Regions from separate parts of the Blastococcus sp. SYSU D00868 genome, predicted to be linked through region 2. Evidence: riboswitches for the same ligand, from Rfam matches in the RefSeq annotation. Region 2 holds a riboswitch; each other region holds the start of a gene.
The links. Region 2 has a riboswitch for S-adenosylmethionine ahead of ACI79F_RS09785 (BMP family ABC transporter substrate-binding protein). Riboswitches for the same ligand answer to the same signal wherever they lie in the genome.
Positions count from the first base shown of each region.

Region 1: it holds a riboswitch for S-adenosylmethionine, as region 2 does, so the genes downstream of both, thrC (threonine synthase) here and ACI79F_RS09785 (BMP family ABC transporter substrate-binding protein) in region 2, are expected to answer to the same signal.
Region 3: it holds a riboswitch for S-adenosylmethionine, as region 2 does, so the genes downstream of both, ACI79F_RS06120 (bifunctional o-acetylhomoserine/o-acetylserine sulfhydrylase) here and ACI79F_RS09785 (BMP family ABC transporter substrate-binding protein) in region 2, are expected to answer to the same signal.

Region 1 covers NZ_JBJGZO010000033.1:3,820-9,549, forward strand. Annotated here, with positions in the region: gene ACI79F_RS20655 (enoyl-CoA hydratase/isomerase family protein) at 1-369, opposite strand, end outside; gene ACI79F_RS20660 (helix-turn-helix domain-containing protein) at 366-596, opposite strand; gene ACI79F_RS20665 (hypothetical protein) at 785-946, shown strand; gene ACI79F_RS20670 (HAD-IIB family hydrolase) at 988-1,809, opposite strand; SAM riboswitch class I at 1,868-1,996, shown strand; gene thrC (threonine synthase) at 2,009-3,310, shown strand; gene ACI79F_RS20680 (cold-shock protein) at 3,522-3,722, shown strand; gene groL (chaperonin GroEL) at 4,141-5,730, shown strand, end outside.
Region 2 covers NZ_JBJGZO010000008.1:123,539-129,268, reverse strand. Annotated here, with positions in the region: gene ACI79F_RS09790 (ABC transporter ATP-binding protein) at 1-600, opposite strand, end outside; gene ACI79F_RS09785 (BMP family ABC transporter substrate-binding protein) at 597-1,643, opposite strand; SAM riboswitch class IV at 1,740-1,851, opposite strand; gene ACI79F_RS09780 (pyridoxal phosphate-dependent aminotransferase) at 1,982-3,157, shown strand; gene ACI79F_RS09775 (methyl-accepting chemotaxis protein) at 3,249-4,865, opposite strand; gene ACI79F_RS09770 (methyl-accepting chemotaxis protein) at 5,174-5,730, opposite strand, start outside.
Region 3 covers NZ_JBJGZO010000005.1:54,469-60,198, reverse strand. Annotated here, with positions in the region: gene ACI79F_RS06145 (VOC family protein) at 1-387, opposite strand, end outside; gene ACI79F_RS06140 (hypothetical protein) at 516-896, shown strand; gene ACI79F_RS06135 (thioesterase family protein) at 914-1,714, shown strand; gene ACI79F_RS06130 (mechanosensitive ion channel family protein) at 1,802-2,692, shown strand; gene ACI79F_RS06125 (hypothetical protein) at 2,776-3,213, shown strand; SAM riboswitch class IV at 3,270-3,385, shown strand; gene ACI79F_RS06120 (bifunctional o-acetylhomoserine/o-acetylserine sulfhydrylase) at 3,429-4,721, shown strand; gene metX (homoserine O-acetyltransferase MetX) at 4,723-5,730, shown strand, end outside.

The DNA.
Region 1 (5,730 bases), on a different contig from region 2:
GATGGCGTGCCCCTGCACCGCCGCCACCGAGACGATCCCCGGCGAGCGCAGCCACCGGAAGCCGGCCTGGTAGCCGCGGATCCGCTCCTGCGCCAGGTCGGCCGGGATCCGCCCCAGCTCGCCCAGCCCCCCGGAGGTCGAGGGGTCGGCGCTGAACAGGCTGCGGTCCAGCCCCGCGGAGAACGAGCGCCCCTCGCCGCGGACCACCACGACGCGCACGTCGTCGTCCAGCGACGCCCCGACGGCGGCCAGCGCCGTCCACGTGGCCGGGGTCTGCGCGTTGAGCTGGTCGGGGCGGTCCAGCGTGACGGTGAGGACGGCGCCGTCCCGCGCCGTCCGCACCCACCCGTCGGCGAGACCCGCGGTCACGCCTCCTTCTTGCTGTTGCGGTTCGCTCCCCCACGGCTGCGCAGGCTCGCACCCGACTCCGACAGGAGCCGGTGGACGAAGCCGTAGGAGCGGTTCGTCGAGGTGGCCAGCGACCGGATGCTCTCCCCCTCGTCGTACCGCTTGCGCAGCTCGTCGGCCAGCGAGGTGCGGTCCCCGCCGGTGATGCGCTTGCCCTTGCCGAGGTCCGCCGTGCTCGAGTCGGCCATGACTCCCCTCCGTCAGCAGCCGCCGCGCGACGGTGCGCCAGTGCCCGTCCGGACCGCTGCTCGTCCCCTTGGCGCCGCCGTCCCGCTGACCGCGACATCCCGCGACACATGATCACCCAGGGGCACCGGGCGCGCGCGGCGAACCCGGGCGGTTCCGCTGCGGGTACCGGCGCGGCGCGATCCCCGGCATGGCCGGAGCAGGCGCCCCACGCCACCACGGGATCGACCACGTCGAGCCGGCGGTGACCGACCTCGACCGACCCTGGCTGCCGTCGCCGCGCACGGCGGGCCGTCGGTTCCCCTCCAGCGAGCCCGACGGCACCGAGCACGGCGTCCGGGCCGAGCGGTAGTGGAGTCGCCGGGTGACGGTTCCCGTCACCCGGCGACTGCGCTACAGGCTGGCGCGGACCGCCTGGGCCCAGCCCTCGCCCATCGCGGCCCCGGTGACGGCGGCGTTCGGGACGGCGTCCAGGCGATCGGCCATCCCGTCGACCTCGGCGCCGTTCGCGGTGATCCACAGCCGGCCCACCGCGGGCGCCATCTCCAGGTCGCTCACGCTGTCGCCGATCGCCACCGCCTCGGCCGGGTCGATCCCGCGACGCTCGAGGTCCCAGGCGATGGCGAGGCCCTTGGAGATGCCGCGCGGCATGAGGTGGTAGACCCGCGGCGGCGCCGGATCGGGGTCCAGCGTCATCCGGGAGGTCGGCAGGATCGCGCCGTTGTCCTTGAGGGTCAGCCAGCCGAACCCCCGCTCCGCCAGCTCGGCGTCGACGGCCAGCGGGTCGACCCGGCCGCGCAGCAGCGCGTCGGTCTCGTGCGTCGAGTGCCACGGCGCGTGCCACTCCAGCCGGCCGGGGTGGCGGGCCATCAGCTCCTCGACGACGCCGGCCTCGGCCATCACGTCCATCGGCGTGCGGCCGGCGTGCTCGGCGGGCAGCTCGCCGGTGAGCCGGTGCGTGCCGCGGCCGCCGTCCCAGCTGACCACCGCGCCCAGCTCGGCGATGGCGCCGTCGGCGGCGAAGATCCGCGCCGCCTCCACCACCTGCTCGAAGGTCCGGCCGCTGACCAGCACCAGCGCGACGCCCGCCCGGTGCAGCTCGAGCAGCGCGGTGGCCGGGTCGGCGGTCAGCTCGCGGCCCGCGGTGTGCCAGAAGGAGCCGCGCGGGCCCACCATCGTGCCGTCGATGTCGGTGTAGACGATGCGCGTGGCCACCCGCGCAGTCTGGCCGCGCGCGGGACCGCGGGCCGACCCGGGTAGGCTCGCGGCGTTCCACTCATCCAGAGGGGCAGAGGGACACGGCCCGACGAAGCCCCGGCAACCGCCAGCTGCGCACCCGCGCGGCGGCAGGTGCCAATTCCGTCCCGCGCGGCTCGACGGCCCGACGCGGGGAAGATGAGGAGGTAGTCGTCGCATGACCCTGACCGCTCCCGGCTCCACCCAGGCCGACTCGAGCGCCGGCGGCCCCGTGCCGCCGTGTCCCGCCCGCGGCCTGGTGTGCCGCAACTGCGGCGCCACCTTCGGGCTGATCGCCGAGCACGCGTGCGCCGAGTGCTTCGGCCCGCTCGAGGTCGACTACGACCCCGAGCTGATGAAGGCGGTGACCCGGGAGCAGATCGAGGCCGGGCCGCAGAACATCTGGCGCTACGTCGCGCTGCTGCCGGTGGGCCAGGACCCGGCCGGCCGCGTCTCGCTGGACCCCGGCATGACCCCGCTCGTGCGCGCCGACCGGCTCGCCGCGGAGCTGGGCCTCACCGGCGGGCTGTGGGTCAAGGACGACTCGGCCAACCCCACCCACTCGTTCAAGGACCGGGTGGTCAGCCTCGCGGCCACCGCCGCGAAGAAGCTCGGCTACACGAAGATCGCCGCGGCCTCGACGGGCAACCTGGCGAACTCGGTGGCCGCGCACGCCGCCCGCGTCGGCCTGCCCTCCTACGTGTTCATCCCCGCCGACCTCGAGCCCGGCAAGGTCGTGCAGTCGGCGGTCTACGGCCAGACGCTGGTCGCCGTCGACGGCTCCTACGACGACGTCAACCGGCTGACCAGCGAGCTCGCCGAGACCGACGAGTTCGAGGACACCGCCTTCGTCAACCAGAACGTGCGGCCCTACTACGCCGAGGGCTCCAAGACGATGGGCTACGAGATCGCCGAGCAGCTCGGCTGGCGGATCCCGGCCCAGGTCGTCATCCCGATGGCGTCGGGCTCGCTGCTGACCAAGGTGGACAAGGCCTTCCGCGAGCTGACCGCCGCCGGCATCGTCGAGGCCACCGAGTGGACGATCTTCGGTGCCCAGTCGGCCGGCTGCGACCCGATCGCCACGGCGTTCGAGAACGGCTGGGACGTCGTCAAGCCGGTCAGGCCCACCGGCATCGCCAAGTCGCTCAACATCGGCAACCCCGCCGACGGCCCGTACGCGCTGGACGCCATCCGCCGCACCGGCGGCTCGGTCGGCCGGGTCGGCGACGAGGAGATCGTCCAGGGCATCCGCGACCTGGCCCGGACCACCGGCGTCTTCGCCGAGACCGCGGGCGGGGTGACCGTCGCCGTCCTCCGGCAGCTGGTCGCCGACGGGCGGCTGGACCGGGCGAAGGAGACCGTCGTCCTCAACACCGGTGAGGGGCTCAAGACCCTCGACCCGCTGGAGCCGGTCGTCGGCCCCACCCACCGGGTGGAGCCCTCGCTGCGGTCGGTCCGCGCGGCGGGGCTCATCGCCTAGGGGATAGGCTCGTCCCCTGACCGGGTGGCGGAACGACGCCGTCCGCCGCCACGGGCCCGCGTCGCGCGCCGGACTGGTGTGTTCGACGTCTCCTTGTTGTACCTTCTCGCGCGGTTCGAGTTCCACGCACGTGTCCGACGGGCGGAAGAGCGAGTAACCCGGCTCCCGGTAGACGGGAGACCGTCCGCACGCACGAGACGTGGGAGCACACGTGGCACAGGGCACCGTGAAGTGGTTCAACGCCGAGAAGGGCTTCGGCTTCATCGCCGTCGACGGCGGCCAGGACGTCTTCGTCCACTACTCGGCCATCCAGATGGACGGCTACAAGAGCCTCGACGAGGGCCAGCGGGTCACGTTCGAGGTCGTGCAGGGCGAGAAGGGCCCGCAGGCCGACGGCGTCCGCGTCGCCTGAGTCCTCCGCAGTCCTCGCAGAGGCCCGGTCCCCGAACGGGGGCCGGGCCTCTGTCACGTTCGGGTGACGGGACGCTGGGAGTCGGGGACGGCAGGTGGCCGGGGTGGCACGGTCGCGGGGCCCCGAGGGTCCCCGACCGGGACACGGGTAGCGGCTCAGCGGCTCAGCGGCATTCGGGGACGGCACCTGACCGCGGTGCGGTCCGGAGGACCGCAGTGTCACCGCCGACCCCTCTCCTTGCACTCGCCGGTCCCGAGTGCCAGACTTTCGGTTGGCACTCGACAGTGCCGAGTGCCAATCAGGTCGGAACGGTGAGGCACTGGTGCGCGGGCCGACGGAGCGCCCGCCGTGCCGGTGTCGTCCGTCGCGGGCGCCGGTCCCGGCCGTGCAGCGATCCATGCATGGAGGACATCACCACATGGCCAAGATGATCGCCTTCGAGGAAGAGGCGCGCCGCGGCCTCGAGCGGGGCATGAACACCCTCGCCGACGCCGTCAAGGTGACGCTCGGCCCCAAGGGCCGCAACGTCGTCCTCGAGAAGAAGTGGGGCGCCCCCACGATCACCAACGACGGTGTCAGCATCGCCAAGGAGATCGAGCTCGAGGACCCGTGGGAGAAGATCGGCGCCGAGCTGGTCAAGGAGGTCGCGAAGAAGACCGACGACGTCGCGGGTGACGGCACCACCACCGCCACCGTGCTGGCCCAGGCGCTCGTCCGCGAGGGTCTGCGCAACGTCGCCGCCGGCGCCAACCCGATGGCCCTGAAGAAGGGCATCGAGAAGGCCGTCGCCTCGGTCACCGAGTACCTCCTCTCGACCGCCAAGGACGTCGAGACCAAGGAGCAGATCGCCGCGACCGCGTCGATCTCCGCCGCTGACCCGGCCATCGGCGAGCTCATCGCCGAGGCGATGGACAAGGTCGGCAAGGAGGGCGTGATCACGGTCGAGGAGAGCAACACCTTCGGCCTGGAGCTCGAGCTCACCGAGGGCATGCGCTTCGACAAGGGCTACATCTCGCCCTACTTCGTGACCGACACCGAGCGCATGGAGGCCGTCCTCGACGACCCGTACGTGCTCGTCGTCAACAGCAAGATCAGCTCGGTCAAGGACCTGCTCCCGCTGCTGGAGAAGGTCATGCAGTCGGGCAAGCCGCTGGCCATCATCGCCGAGGACGTCGAGGGCGAGGCCCTGGCGACCCTGGTCGTGAACAAGATCCGCGGGACCTTCAAGTCCGTCGCGGTGAAGGCCCCCGGCTTCGGTGACCGCCGCAAGGCCATGCTCGCCGACATCGCCATCCTCGCCGGTGGCCAGGTCATCAGCGAGGAGGTCGGCCTCAAGCTCGAGAACGCCGGTCTGGACCTGCTGGGCCGCGCCCGCAAGGTCGTCGTCACCAAGGACGAGACGACGATCGTCGAGGGCGCCGGTGACAGCGACCAGATCGCCGGCCGGGTGAACCAGATCCGCGCCGAGATCGAGAAGTCGGACTCCGACTACGACCGCGAGAAGCTGCAGGAGCGCCTGGCCAAGCTGGCCGGTGGCGTCGCCGTCATCAAGGCCGGCGCCGCGACCGAGGTCGAGCTCAAGGAGCGCAAGCACCGCATCGAGGACGCGGTGCGCAACGCCAAGGCCGCCGTCGAGGAGGGCATCGTCGCCGGTGGTGGCGTCGCCCTGGCGCAGGCCACCGCGGTCGCGTTCGAGAAGCTCGAGCTCGACGGTGACGAGGCGACCGGTGCCAACATCGTGCGCGTCGCGCTCGAGGCGCCGCTGAAGCAGATCGCGATCAACGCCGGCCTCGAGGGCGGCGTCGTGGCGGAGAAGGTCCGCAACTCCGACACCGGTTTCGGCCTCAACGCCGCCACCGGCGAGTACGTGGACCTGGTCGGCGCCGGCATCATCGACCCGGCCAAGGTGACCCGCTCCGCGCTGCAGAACGCCGCCTCCATCGCGGCGCTCTTCCTCACCACCGAGGCCGTCATCGCCGACAAGCCGGAGAAGGCCGCCGCGGCCGCC
Region 2 (5,730 bases):
GGCCATCCGCCGGACGACGGCGAACAGCGAGTCGACCTCGCCGGGGGTGAGCACGGCGGTCGGCTCGTCGAGGATGAGCACCTCGGCCTGCCGGTGCAGCGCCTTGAGGATCTCCACCCGCTGGCGGACGCCGAGGGGCAGCGTGTCGACGCGGGCGGTGGGGTCGACGTCCAGGCCGATGCGGGCGGAGAGCTCCGCCACCCGCCGCTCGGCGGCCCGCCGGTCCAGCACCCCGAAGCGGGCCGGCTCGGCGCGGTAGACGACGTTCTCGGCCACGCTCAGCGAGCCGAACAGCCGGAAGTGCTGGTGCACCATGCCCAGGCCGGCGGCGATGGCGTCCAGCGGCGAGGACAGCCGCACCTCGCGGCCGTCGCGCAGCACCTGCCCGGCGTCGGGCCGGTGCAGGCCGTAGAGCACCGACATCAGGGTGGACTTGCCGGCCCCGTTCTCCCCGACGACGGCGTGCACGGTGCCGCGCTCGAGGACCAGGTCCACGCCGTCGACGGCGACGACGGGGCCGAAGCGCTTGGTGATGCCGCGCAGCTCGGCCGCGGGGGGAGCCCCCGCGGCCGAGCGCGCGTCGGTCGTGCTGCCGGTCATCCAGCGGCCGGGTCGTCCACGGTGATCGTGCCGTCGATGATCTGCTGGCGGATGCCCTCGAGCTGCTCGATGACGTCCGGGCGGTCGGCGATCAGGCAGCCGGAGTCGGCCACGTCGTCGGCGAAGGCGGTCAGGCCCACGCCGTCCTCGGCCAGGCCGTAGACCTGCGAGCCGCCGCTGTCGCCGTCCAGGATGGAGCGGACCGACTCCTCCAGCGCGACGTCGACGTTCTTGATGACGTTGTCGACGACCTGGCCCGGGGCCGAGCCGCACTCGTTCACGTCGACGCCGTAGGCCTGGAAGGCGCCGGACGCGGCGACCTCGAAGGCGCCGACGTTGCTGCCGGAGGCGGCGAGCAGCACCTGGTCGGCCCCGCCGTCGGCGAGCACCTGCGCCTGCGCCCCGCCGCGCGCCGGGTCACCGAAGGGGTTGTCGCCGCCGACGAACAGCGGGGTGGAGGCGACGGTGGGGTTCACGCTCTGCGCGCCGGCCAGGAAGGGGTCGACCCAGCGGCGGATGAACGGGGTGTCGAGGGCGGCGACGACGCCGATCTGGCCCGACTGGGTGAGGAGCCCGGCCTCGACGCCGGCCAGGTAGGTGGCCTCGTGCTCGCGGAAGGCGGCGCAGGTGACGTTGTCCGGCTGCGGGTCCGGGCAGCCGTCGACGAGCAGGAACTGCTGGTCGGGGTTGTCGACCGGCACCGTGGCGAAGGCGTCCTGCAGGGAGAAGGTCAGGCCGATGACGATGTCGGGCTGCTCGCGGACGGCGGCCTCGACGTTCTGCTGGATCGACGTCGGGTCGTTGCTCTCGAAGACGTCGAGCTCCAGCCCCTCCTCGTCGGCGACCCGCTGGGCGCCCTCGATCGCGAGCTCGAGGAAGTTGTTGCCGCCGACCGGGTTGGGGGTGATCACGATGATCGAGCCGGCGGAGTCGCCGCCGTCGCCGCTCCCCCCGCCGGAGTCGCTGTCGGAGCAGGCCGTGAGGCCCGCGAGGGCCACGAGGGCCAGCGCGGGCAGCCGGCCCCGGCTGTGGACGAGGTTCATCGGGTCTCCCTGGGAGCGGGCGCGGCGTGCGCGCTGGTCGGGCGACACCGTGACCGGTCCGGCCGGAGGGGGGCGGCCTCGGCGTCCACCCGATCCTCCTCGTCCTTACCGGGACACGGTGTCCAGGTCTGGTCGTCACCCGGAAGCACCCCGCGACGGAGAGGGTTGCCGGCCAGCGAGCCGGGGCTTGACGCTGGCGCTCAGGACCGGTCGAGAACTTACACGCGCCCGGCCCCCGGGAGGGCGGCGGCCCTCCGCCGACCGTCCCGCAGCCCGGGACGGCGGTCCACTCAGTGGGACGCCGTCCGGCCGCAGCCGCCGGTGGGAGACTGGCCGCCGTGACCCTGCCCAGCGCCGCGCTCACCGAGCGGATGCAGCCCTTCGCCACCACGGTGTTCGCCGAGATGTCGGCGCTGGCGGTACGCACCGGGGCGATCAACCTGGGCCAGGGCTTCCCGGACACCGACGGGCCCGACTCGCTGCTGGAGGACGCCGTCGGCGCGATCCGCGGCGGCGCCAACCAGTACCCGCCCGGCCCCGGCGTCGCCGAGCTGCGGGAGGCGGTCGCCGCCCACCAGGCGCGCTTCCGCGGGCTGCGGGTGGACCCGGGCGACGTCCTGGTCACCGTCGGCGCGACCGAGGCGATCGCCGCCGCCGTCCTCGCGCTCACCACCCCCGGCGACGAGGTGGTGACCTTCGAGCCCTACTACGACAGCTACGCCGCCACCGTCGCGCTCGCCGGGGCCACCCGGCGGACCGTGGTGCTGCGCTCGCCGGACTTCGCCGTCGACGAGGCGGCGCTGCGGGCGGCGTTCACGCCCCGCACCAGGCTGGTGCTGCTCAACACCCCGCACAACCCGACCGGCAAGGTCTTCACCCGCGCCGAGCTCGAGCTGGTCGCCCGGCTGGCCGCCGAGCACGACGCGGTCGTCGTCGCCGACGAGGTCTACGAGCACATGACCTACGGCGTCCCGCACCTGTCGATCGCGACGCTGCCGGGGATGGCCGAGCGGACGCTGACCATCTCCTCGGCCGGCAAGACGTTCTCGGTGACCGGCTGGAAGGTCGGCTGGGTGCACGGTCCGACGGAGCTCGTCGCCGCCGTCCGGGCGGTCAAGCAGTTCCTCACCTACGTCGGCAGCGGCCCGTTCCAGCCGGCCGTGGCCCGGGCGCTGGCCCTGCCCGACGAGTACTTCGACGGGCTGCGCGCCGACCTCGCCCGCAAGCGCGACCTGCTCGTGGCCGGGCTGACCGCGGCGGGCTTCGCAGTGAACCGGCCGGACGGCACCTACTTCGTCACCGCCGACGCCGCGCCGCTGGGCTACACCGACTCGATGGCGCTGTGCTGGGACCTGCCGCAGCTGGCCGGCGTGGTGGGCGTGCCGGTGCGGGTGTTCCACGACGACCAGGACGCGGCGCCGTCCCTGGTGCGGTTCGCGTTCTGCAAGCAGGACGCCGTCCTCACCGAGGCCGCCGAGCGGCTGGCCCGCCTCGGCGCCCGCCTGGCCCGCTGACCCCGCCCCCCTCGACGAGATCTGCACAGTCGACGCCATCAGCCGTCGATGGTGACGAGTGTGCAGATCTCGCCGAGGGGGCGGTCCTTCCTCAGTAGGTGAAGCGGCCGACGGTGCTGCGCAGGTCCGACGCCATCCGCGACAGCTCGTCGACGGCGGTGCGGGTCTGGGCGAGCGCCTGGGTGGTGGAGTCGGCGGCGGTGGAGACGCCGGTGATGTTGTCGGCGATCTGACCGGAGCCCTGCGCCGCCTCGGCGACCGACCGCGCCATCTCGTTGGTGGTGGCGGTCTGCTCCTCCACCGCGCTGGCGATGGTGGTCTGCCGGTCGGAGATCTGGGCGACGATCGAGCTGATCTCCCCGATCGCCGCGACCGCGGCGGTGGTGTCGCCCTGGATGGCCTGCACCCGCCGGGCGATGTCCTCGGTGGCCTTCGCCGTCTCCTGGGCCAGCTCCTTGACCTCGTTGGCGACGACGGCGAAGCCCTTGCCGGCCTCGCCTGCGCGGGCGGCCTCGATGGTGGCGTTGAGGGCGAGGAGGTTCGTCTGCTCCGCGATGCTCGTGATCACCTTCACGACGTTGCCGATCTCCGCAGAGGACTCCCCCAGCTTCGCCACGGTGGCGGTCGTCGTCTCGGCCGCCGTGACGGCGCGGTGCGCGACCTCCGAGGCCTCGGCGGCGTTGGTCGCGATCTCCCGGATCGAGGCGCCCATCTGCTCCGCGCCCGCGGCCACGGTCGCCACGCTGCGCGACACCTCCTCGGCGGCGCCGGCCACCACCCCGGACTGCGCCGAGGTCTCGCCCGCCGAGGCCGAGATCTGCGCCGAGGACGCCGACAGCTCCTCCGACGACGCCGCCACCGCGTCCGCCGCGCCGACCACCGTGGCCATGACGCCGCGCAGGCTCTGCTGGGCGGAATCGAGCGCGGCGGCCATGCGGCCCACCTCGTCCGCGCCGTCGACGGAGACGGCCACGGTCAGGTCGCCGGCGGCCAGGGCCTCGGCGGAGCGCTGCACGGCCTGCAGGTTGCGGACCATCCGGCGGACGACGACCACGGTCAGCCCGACGGCGAGCACCACGGCGGTCAGCGAGGTGACCAGCAGCAGCGTGATGGCGTTGCTCGCGTCGTCCTCGCTGGCGGCGTTGCGGGCGACGGCCTGCGCCGACTGCGCCAGGCCCTCCTCCTCGAGCCCGTCGGCGATGTCGGTCAGCAGCGGGCTGGAGACCTCGCGGTAGACCTGCGCGTAGAGGGCGAGGTCGCCGCTGTCGGCGGCGGGGAACAGCTGGGTGGCGCTGGTGGACAGGAACTCCTCGCGGGCGCTCTCGTACTTCGCGATCGCGTCGGGGTCGACGACGAACGGCCGGTACTCGGCCAGCGCGGCCTCGACGTCGGCGTTCTTCTCCTCCATCTCGCCGAGCAGCTCGACGCGGCGGGCGGGGTCGGAGACGGCGTACTCGAGGGTGCGGGCGCGGTGCGCGGCGGTGGCCCGCTGCACGGCCGACAGCGCGTTCAGCGGCTGCAGGTTCTCGGTGTAGATGCGCTCCTGGCCCTCGCGCATCTCCCCGATCCGGACCACGGCGAGCAGGTTGGTGGCGAGGACGACGACGGCGAGCAGGCCGACGACCGCGCCGATCTTCACCCCGAGGGGACGGTCGGCGAACCAGCCGCCGCGTCGCCGTGGACGGGCGGGGGTCGTGGGAAGGGACATGAGCTCTCCTGCGCGGGGACGGCCTGCCGGGGACGCCGGCTCGACGGTGCTGATGTGCGGCTGCGCGAGGAGCGTGCGGCATTGCGGACGTTGCCGAACCCGAATTCGGAGCGTGTCGCACGGCCCGACCGAGAAAGGTCGGTGACCGCTTCCCCCGGGTCGACTTGGCGCCATTCCGGCGCGCCTGGGAATGGTCGCGGGAATGGCACGGGGGCGCGGGACCGGAATCGGTCCCGCGCCCCCGTGTTCACTCGTCGCGGGCAATCGTGCGGTTCTGCACGGTGCGGAACCGCACCATCGCCCGGTCGTCAGTAGCTGAAGCGGCCCACCGTGGTGCGCAGGTCGGCGGCCATGCGACTGAGCTCGTCGACGGCGGTGCGGGTCTGGGCGAGCGCCTGGGTGGTGGAGTCCGCGGCGGTGGAGACGCCGGTGATGTTGTCGGCGATCTGACCGGAGCCCTGCGCGGCCTCGGCGACCGAGCGGGACATCTCGTTGGTGGTGGCGGTCTGCTCCTCCACCGCGCTGGCGATGGTGGTCTGCCGGTCGCTGATCTGGGCGACGATCTGCGAGATCTCGCCGATCGCCGTCACGGCCGCCGTGGTGTCGCCCTGGATGGCCTGCACCCGCCGGGCGATGTCCTCGGTGGCCTTCGCCGTCTCCTGGGCCAGCTCCTTGACCTCGTTCGCGACCACGGCGAAGCCCTTGCCGGCCTCGCCGGCCCGGGCGGCCTCGATCGTGGCGTTCAGCGCCAGCAGGTTGGTCTGCTCGGCGATGCTCGTGATCACCTTGACGACGTTGCCGATCTCGGCCGAGGACTCCCCCAGCTTCGCGACGGTGGCGGTGGTCGTCTCCGCGGCGGTCACCG
Region 3 (5,730 bases), on a different contig from region 2:
GACCTGCGACCGGTCCATCCACACGACCTCCCAGACGTGCCCGTCCGGATCGGCGAAGCTCACGCCGTACATGAACCCGTGGTCCTGGGCCGGCCGCCACGGCTTGCCGCCGGAGGCCAGCGCCTTGGCGAGCAGGCCGTCGGCCTCCTCGCGGCTGGCGGCCGAGAGCGCGGTCAGCTGGGTGGTCGCCGCCGCCGGGTCGCCGACCGGGCCGGTCACGAAGTCGGCGAACCGCTCGCGGGTCAGCAGCATCACGACGACGTTGTCGTCGACCACCACCGACGTCGCGTGCTCGTCGGAGAACCGCTCGTCGAAGCTGAAGCCCAGCCCGGCGTAGAACGCCCGCGAGGCGGCGAGGTCCGCGACCGGCAGGTTGAGGAAGACCATGCGCACGGTGTGCTCCTGTCGTCGGGGGGCCCGGGCGGCCCCGTCGGAGGAGAGACGGACCACCGGCCGGGAAGTCATCGGCCCGGGGTGTGATGCGCGCCGTCCGGGCAGCGGGGACCCTCGGAGCCGTGACCTCCCCGCGCCCGCCGTGGTCGTCCCGCCGGCGGCGCACGCTGGTGGTCCTGGCCCTGGCCGCCGTCCTGCTCGGGCTGGCCGGCATCGCCCTGCCCGACCAGTACGGCGTCGCCTCGGTGTTCCTCGCCGCGCTGGCCGCGTTCCTGCTGGTGGTGGCGGTCGTCGTGTTCGTCGCCATCCCCGGGCCGGGCACCGTCGACGTCCTGCTGCGCTCGCTGACCATCTCGGGCGCGGCGCTGGTGGTCGCCGTCCTGCTGGTGCTCTCCACCGCCGGGGAGCCGCTGCGCTGGGTGTGGGTGCTGGCCGCGCTGGCCGCCGCCGGCTGGGTGGGGACGGCGTTCTGGCTGACCCGCCGCGACGGCCCCGCCGGCTGACGGGCGACACTGCCGGGGTGGAGCTCCCCCCGGCGCTGTACCTGCCCGACGACGGCGGCCACCCCGGCCGGTTCACGGCCACGGCGCTCACGATCGGCCCCTGGGAGCCGGACGTGCAGCACGCCGGGCCGCCCGCGGCACTGCTGGCCCGCGCGGTGGAGCGGGCGGGCGGCCTGCCGGGCGGGCAGACGGTCCGGCTGGCCTACGACATCCTCGGGCCGGTGCCGGTCGGGCCGGTCCGGGTGGCGTCGCGGGTGCTGCGGCCCGGGCGGCGGGTCGAGCTGGTCGAGGCGACGCTCGAGGCCGACGGCCGGGCGTGCATGCGGGCGACCGCGTGGCGGATGCGCACCCGGGAGACGTCGCCGGTCGACGTCCTCGCCCCGGACGCGCCGCACCCCACCGGGCCGGAGGACGGCCGGGCCGAGGTGCCCGGCGTCTTCGCCACCGACGTGGCCTACCACCGCGCGCTGGAGTGGCGGTTCACCGCCGGCTCGTTCAACTCCCCCGGTCCGGCGGCCGCCTGGACCCGTCCGCTGGCGCCGCTCGTCGCCGGCGAGCCGATCACCCCGCTGGAGCACCTGCTGGTGATGACCGACGCGGCCAGCGGCATCTCCGCCGAGCTGGACTGGTCGCGGGCCACCTTCGCCAACGTCGACCTGACCGTCTCGCTGTACCGGCCGCCGGCCGGCGAGTGGCTGGCCATGGACGCCACCACCGCGCTCGGCCCGGCCGGCGCGGCGCAGTGCTTCGCCGACCTGTTCGACGGCACCGGCCGGATCGGCCGGTCGGCGGCGTCGCTGTTCGTCGAGCCCCGCTGAGCGGCCCCGCAGCGGACTGGCCGGTCCGCCGGGGGGGCGGGAGGGTGGACGCCGACCCCGCCCCCGGCCCGGCGAGAGAGGACGCGCGTGCAACCGCTGGAGGACCTGCTGGAGTGGCTCGCGGGCCGCGGCCTGGAGATCGTGCTGATCATCCTGGCCTCGGTGCTGCTGGCCCGGTTCGTGGCCTGGGTGGGCAGCAAGATCACCGACAGCATCGACCGGCGCTCCACCGGCGGGGACGCGCTCGTCCGCTCCGAGGCGGCCAAGCACCGGCACTCGCTGACCCAGGTCATCACCTGGACGCTGATCGTCCTCGTCTACGCCGTCGCGGTCTTCTTCGTGCTCGACCGGCTGGGCGTCCCGGTCACCGGGCTGGTCGCGCCGGCCACCGTGCTCGGCGTCGGCCTCGGCTTCGGCGCCCAGCGGATCGTCGGCGACGTCCTGGCCGGGTTCTTCATCATCACCGAGCGGCAGTACGGCTTCGGCGACGTCGTCGCGATCGCCGTCACCGGCGCCGCGGAGCCGGCCAACGGGACGGTCGAGGACGTCACGCTGCGGGTCACCCGGGTCCGCTCGCCCAACGGCGAGGTCATCACCGTCCCGAACGGGCAGATCGTCAAGGTCGTCAACCTCTCCCGCGACTGGGCGCGCGCGGTGATCGACGTCCCGGTGCCGACCAGCGTCGACGTCAACCGGGCCAACGAGCTGCTGCGCGAGGTGGGCCGGGAGGCGTTCGCCGACCCGCACCTGCGGCAGCTGCTGCTCGACGAGCCGACCGTGATGGGCGTGGAGAGCCTCGGCCTGGAGGAGGTCAACGTCCGGGTGGTCGCCCGCACGCTGCCGGGCAAGCAGTTCGAGGTCGGCCGCGACCTGCGCGCCCGCATCGTCCTGGCGTTCCGCCGGCTGGGCGTCGCCGTGCCGGTGGCCGACGGCGACGGGCAGGCCGGGAACGGCGTCCGGTCGGAGGCCCGCCGGTGACCGGCCCCACCCCGGACCCCGGCCGGGAGCCCGGCGCGCGGCCGGAACCCGCCCCGTCCATGCCGACGGCCCCCGCGCCGACCATGTCCACGGCCCCGGCCGAGGGCCCGCGCCGCTGGTGGGCGGCGATCCCGCGGCGGCTGGGCCGGGCACGCACGTCGACCGTCGTCCTCGCCGTGCTGTTCGTGTCGCTCGGGCTGCTCTACCTCTACGTCCGCCCCGAGACGACCGACCCCGCGCCGGCCGGGGAGACCTCCGAGGTCGTCCCCGCGCCGGCTCCCACCACCGAGCCCACCGAGCCGGCGCCGACGACCGAGCCGGAGACCGCGTCGCCGACGGGCACGCGGCCGACGACGACCGCCCCCTCCACCACCGGCGGCTCCGACGAGGAGGAGGCGACGCCGGCGGAGGAGACCCCCACCGCCGAGCCTCCGCCGACCTCGTCGGAGCCGACCGCCACCCGCACCCCCACCGGCACCCGCGCCCCCACCAGCGGGACCAGCTCCGCGCCGACCGGCTGAGGGGCCCGCGGGACCCCTGTGACGGGCGGTGCGCGGCGGCCGCTAGATTCCGGCTGGCTCACGAGAGGCAGTGACAAGCACCTGGCTGGCTGCCCGGCAACCTCTACTCCGTCCGAGGTGCTCCAGGGGAAGAGCCGGTCGGACGGCGCCCGCCGCCCGGCAAGACGGAGTCCCCGGTGCGCCGCCGGGCCTCCCGACCGAGAGGAGACCGGCGCATGACCGACCCGCAGAGCTGGAGCTTCGAGACCCGGCAGATCCACGCCGGCACGAGCCCGGACCCGACGACCGGGGCCCGCGCCCTGCCGATCTACGCGACGACGAGCTACCAGTTCCGCGACGCCCAGCACGCCGCCGACCTGTTCGCGCTGGCCGAGATGGGCAACATCTACACGCGGATCATGAACCCGACGCAGGACGCGCTGGAGCAGCGCGTGGCGTCGCTGGAGGGCGGCGTCGCGGCGCTCGCCGTCTCCAGCGGCCAGGCCGCCGAGACCCTGGCGATCCTGAACGTCGCCGAGGCCGGCAGCCACATCGTGGCGTCGGCGTCGCTGTACGGCGGCACCTACAACCTGCTGCACCACTCGCTGCCCAAGCTGGGCGTCACGGTGTCCTTCGTCGAGGACCCCGACGACCCGGAGAACTGGCAGTCGCTGGTCCAGGAGAACACCAAGGCCTTCTACGCCGAGACGATCGGCAACCCGAAGGGCGACGTCCTCGACATCAGCGCGGTCTCCGAGGTCGCGCACCGCAACGGCGTCCCGCTGATCGTCGACAACACCATCGCCACGCCCTACCTGATCCGGCCGATCGAGTTCGGCGCCGACGTCGTCGTCCACTCGGCGACCAAGTACCTGGGCGGGCACGGCACCGCGATCGCCGGCCTGATCGTCGACTCGGGCAACTTCGACTGGACCAGCGGCAAGTTCCCCGGCTTCACCGAGCCCGACCCGACCTACCACGGCGTCGTCTACGCCGACCTCGGCGCGCCGGCCTACGCGCTCAAGGCCCGGGTGCAGCTGCTGCGCGACCTCGGCCCGGCGATCAGCCCGTTCAACGCCTTCCTCGTGGTGCAGGGCATCGAGACGCTGTCGCTGCGGATGGAGCGCCACGTCGCCAACGCTCAGCGGGTGGCCGAGTTCCTCGAGGGCCACGACGCCGTCGACCGGGTCAACTACCCCGGCCTGGCGTCCTCCCCGTGGCACGCCGCGCAGCAGAAGTACGCGCCCCGCGGCGCGGGCGCGGTGCTGACCTTCGAGCTGCACGGCGGCGTGGAGGCCGGCAAGCGCTTCGTCGACGCCCTGGAGCTGCACAGCCACGTGGCCAACATCGGCGACGTGCGCAGCCTGGTGATCCACCCGGCGTCGACCACCCACTCGCAGCTCACGCCCGAGGAGCAGCTGACCACCCGGGTCACCCCGGGCCTGGTGCGCCTCGCCGTGGGCCTGGAGGGGATCGAGGACATCCTCGCCGACCTGGAGGCCGGCTTCCGCGCCGCCAAGGAGGCCTGACGTGCCCGGGGTCCGGGACGCCGGCCCGGCGTCCCGGACCCCACCGCGCACCGGCGGTTGGCGGGACGGCGACCCGGCCGGGGACCGGCTGTTCCTCGACCTGGACACGGTCCTGGAGGGGCCGCTCGCCCTGGAGCGCGGCGGGGTGCTGCCCGGCGTCCGCGTCGCCTACGAGACGTGGGGGACGCTCGCGCCCGACGGCGGCAACGCCGTGCTGGTCGAGCACGCCCTGACCGGCGACAGCCACCTGGCCGGCCCGGCCGGGCCGGGGCACCCCACGCCCGGCTGGTGGGAGGGGCTGGTCGGGCCGGGCGCCCCGCTGGACACCGACCGGCTGTTCGTCGTCTGCGCCAACGTGCTCGGCGGCTGCCAGGGCACCACCGGCCCCTCCTCGACCGCGCCGGACGGCGCCCCCTGGGGCTCCCGCTTCCCGGCGGTGACGGTCGCCGACCAGGTGGCGGTGGAGGCGGCGCTGGCCGACGCGCTCGGCGTCCGCCGCTGGGCCGCGGTGCTGGGCGGCTCGATGGGCGGGATGCGCGCGCTGGAGTGGGCCGTCGCGCACCCCGATCGGGTCGGTGCGCTGTTCTTCCTCGCCTCCGGCGCCGCGGTGACCGCCGACCAGCTGGGCACCCAGACGACCCAGCAGACGGCGATCCGCAGCGACCCCGCCTGGGCCGGCGGCGACCACCTCCCCGCCCCCGGACCGGTCGCCGGGCTCGGCGTCGCCCGGCGGATCGCCCACCTCACCTACCGCAGCGACCTGGAGCTGGAGGAGCGGTTCGGCGCCGTCGTGCAGGACGACGGCCGGTTCGCCGTCGCCTCCTACCTCGACCACCACGCCGCCAAGCTGGTCGCCCGCTTCGACGCCGGCAGCTACGTGGTGCTCACCGAGTCGATGAACACCTGGGACGTCGGCCGCGGGCGGGGCGGCGTCGAGGCGGCGCTGGCCCGGGTGACCGCGCGGGCGGTGGTGGCCGGCGTGGACAGCGACCGGCTCTACCCCCTGGCG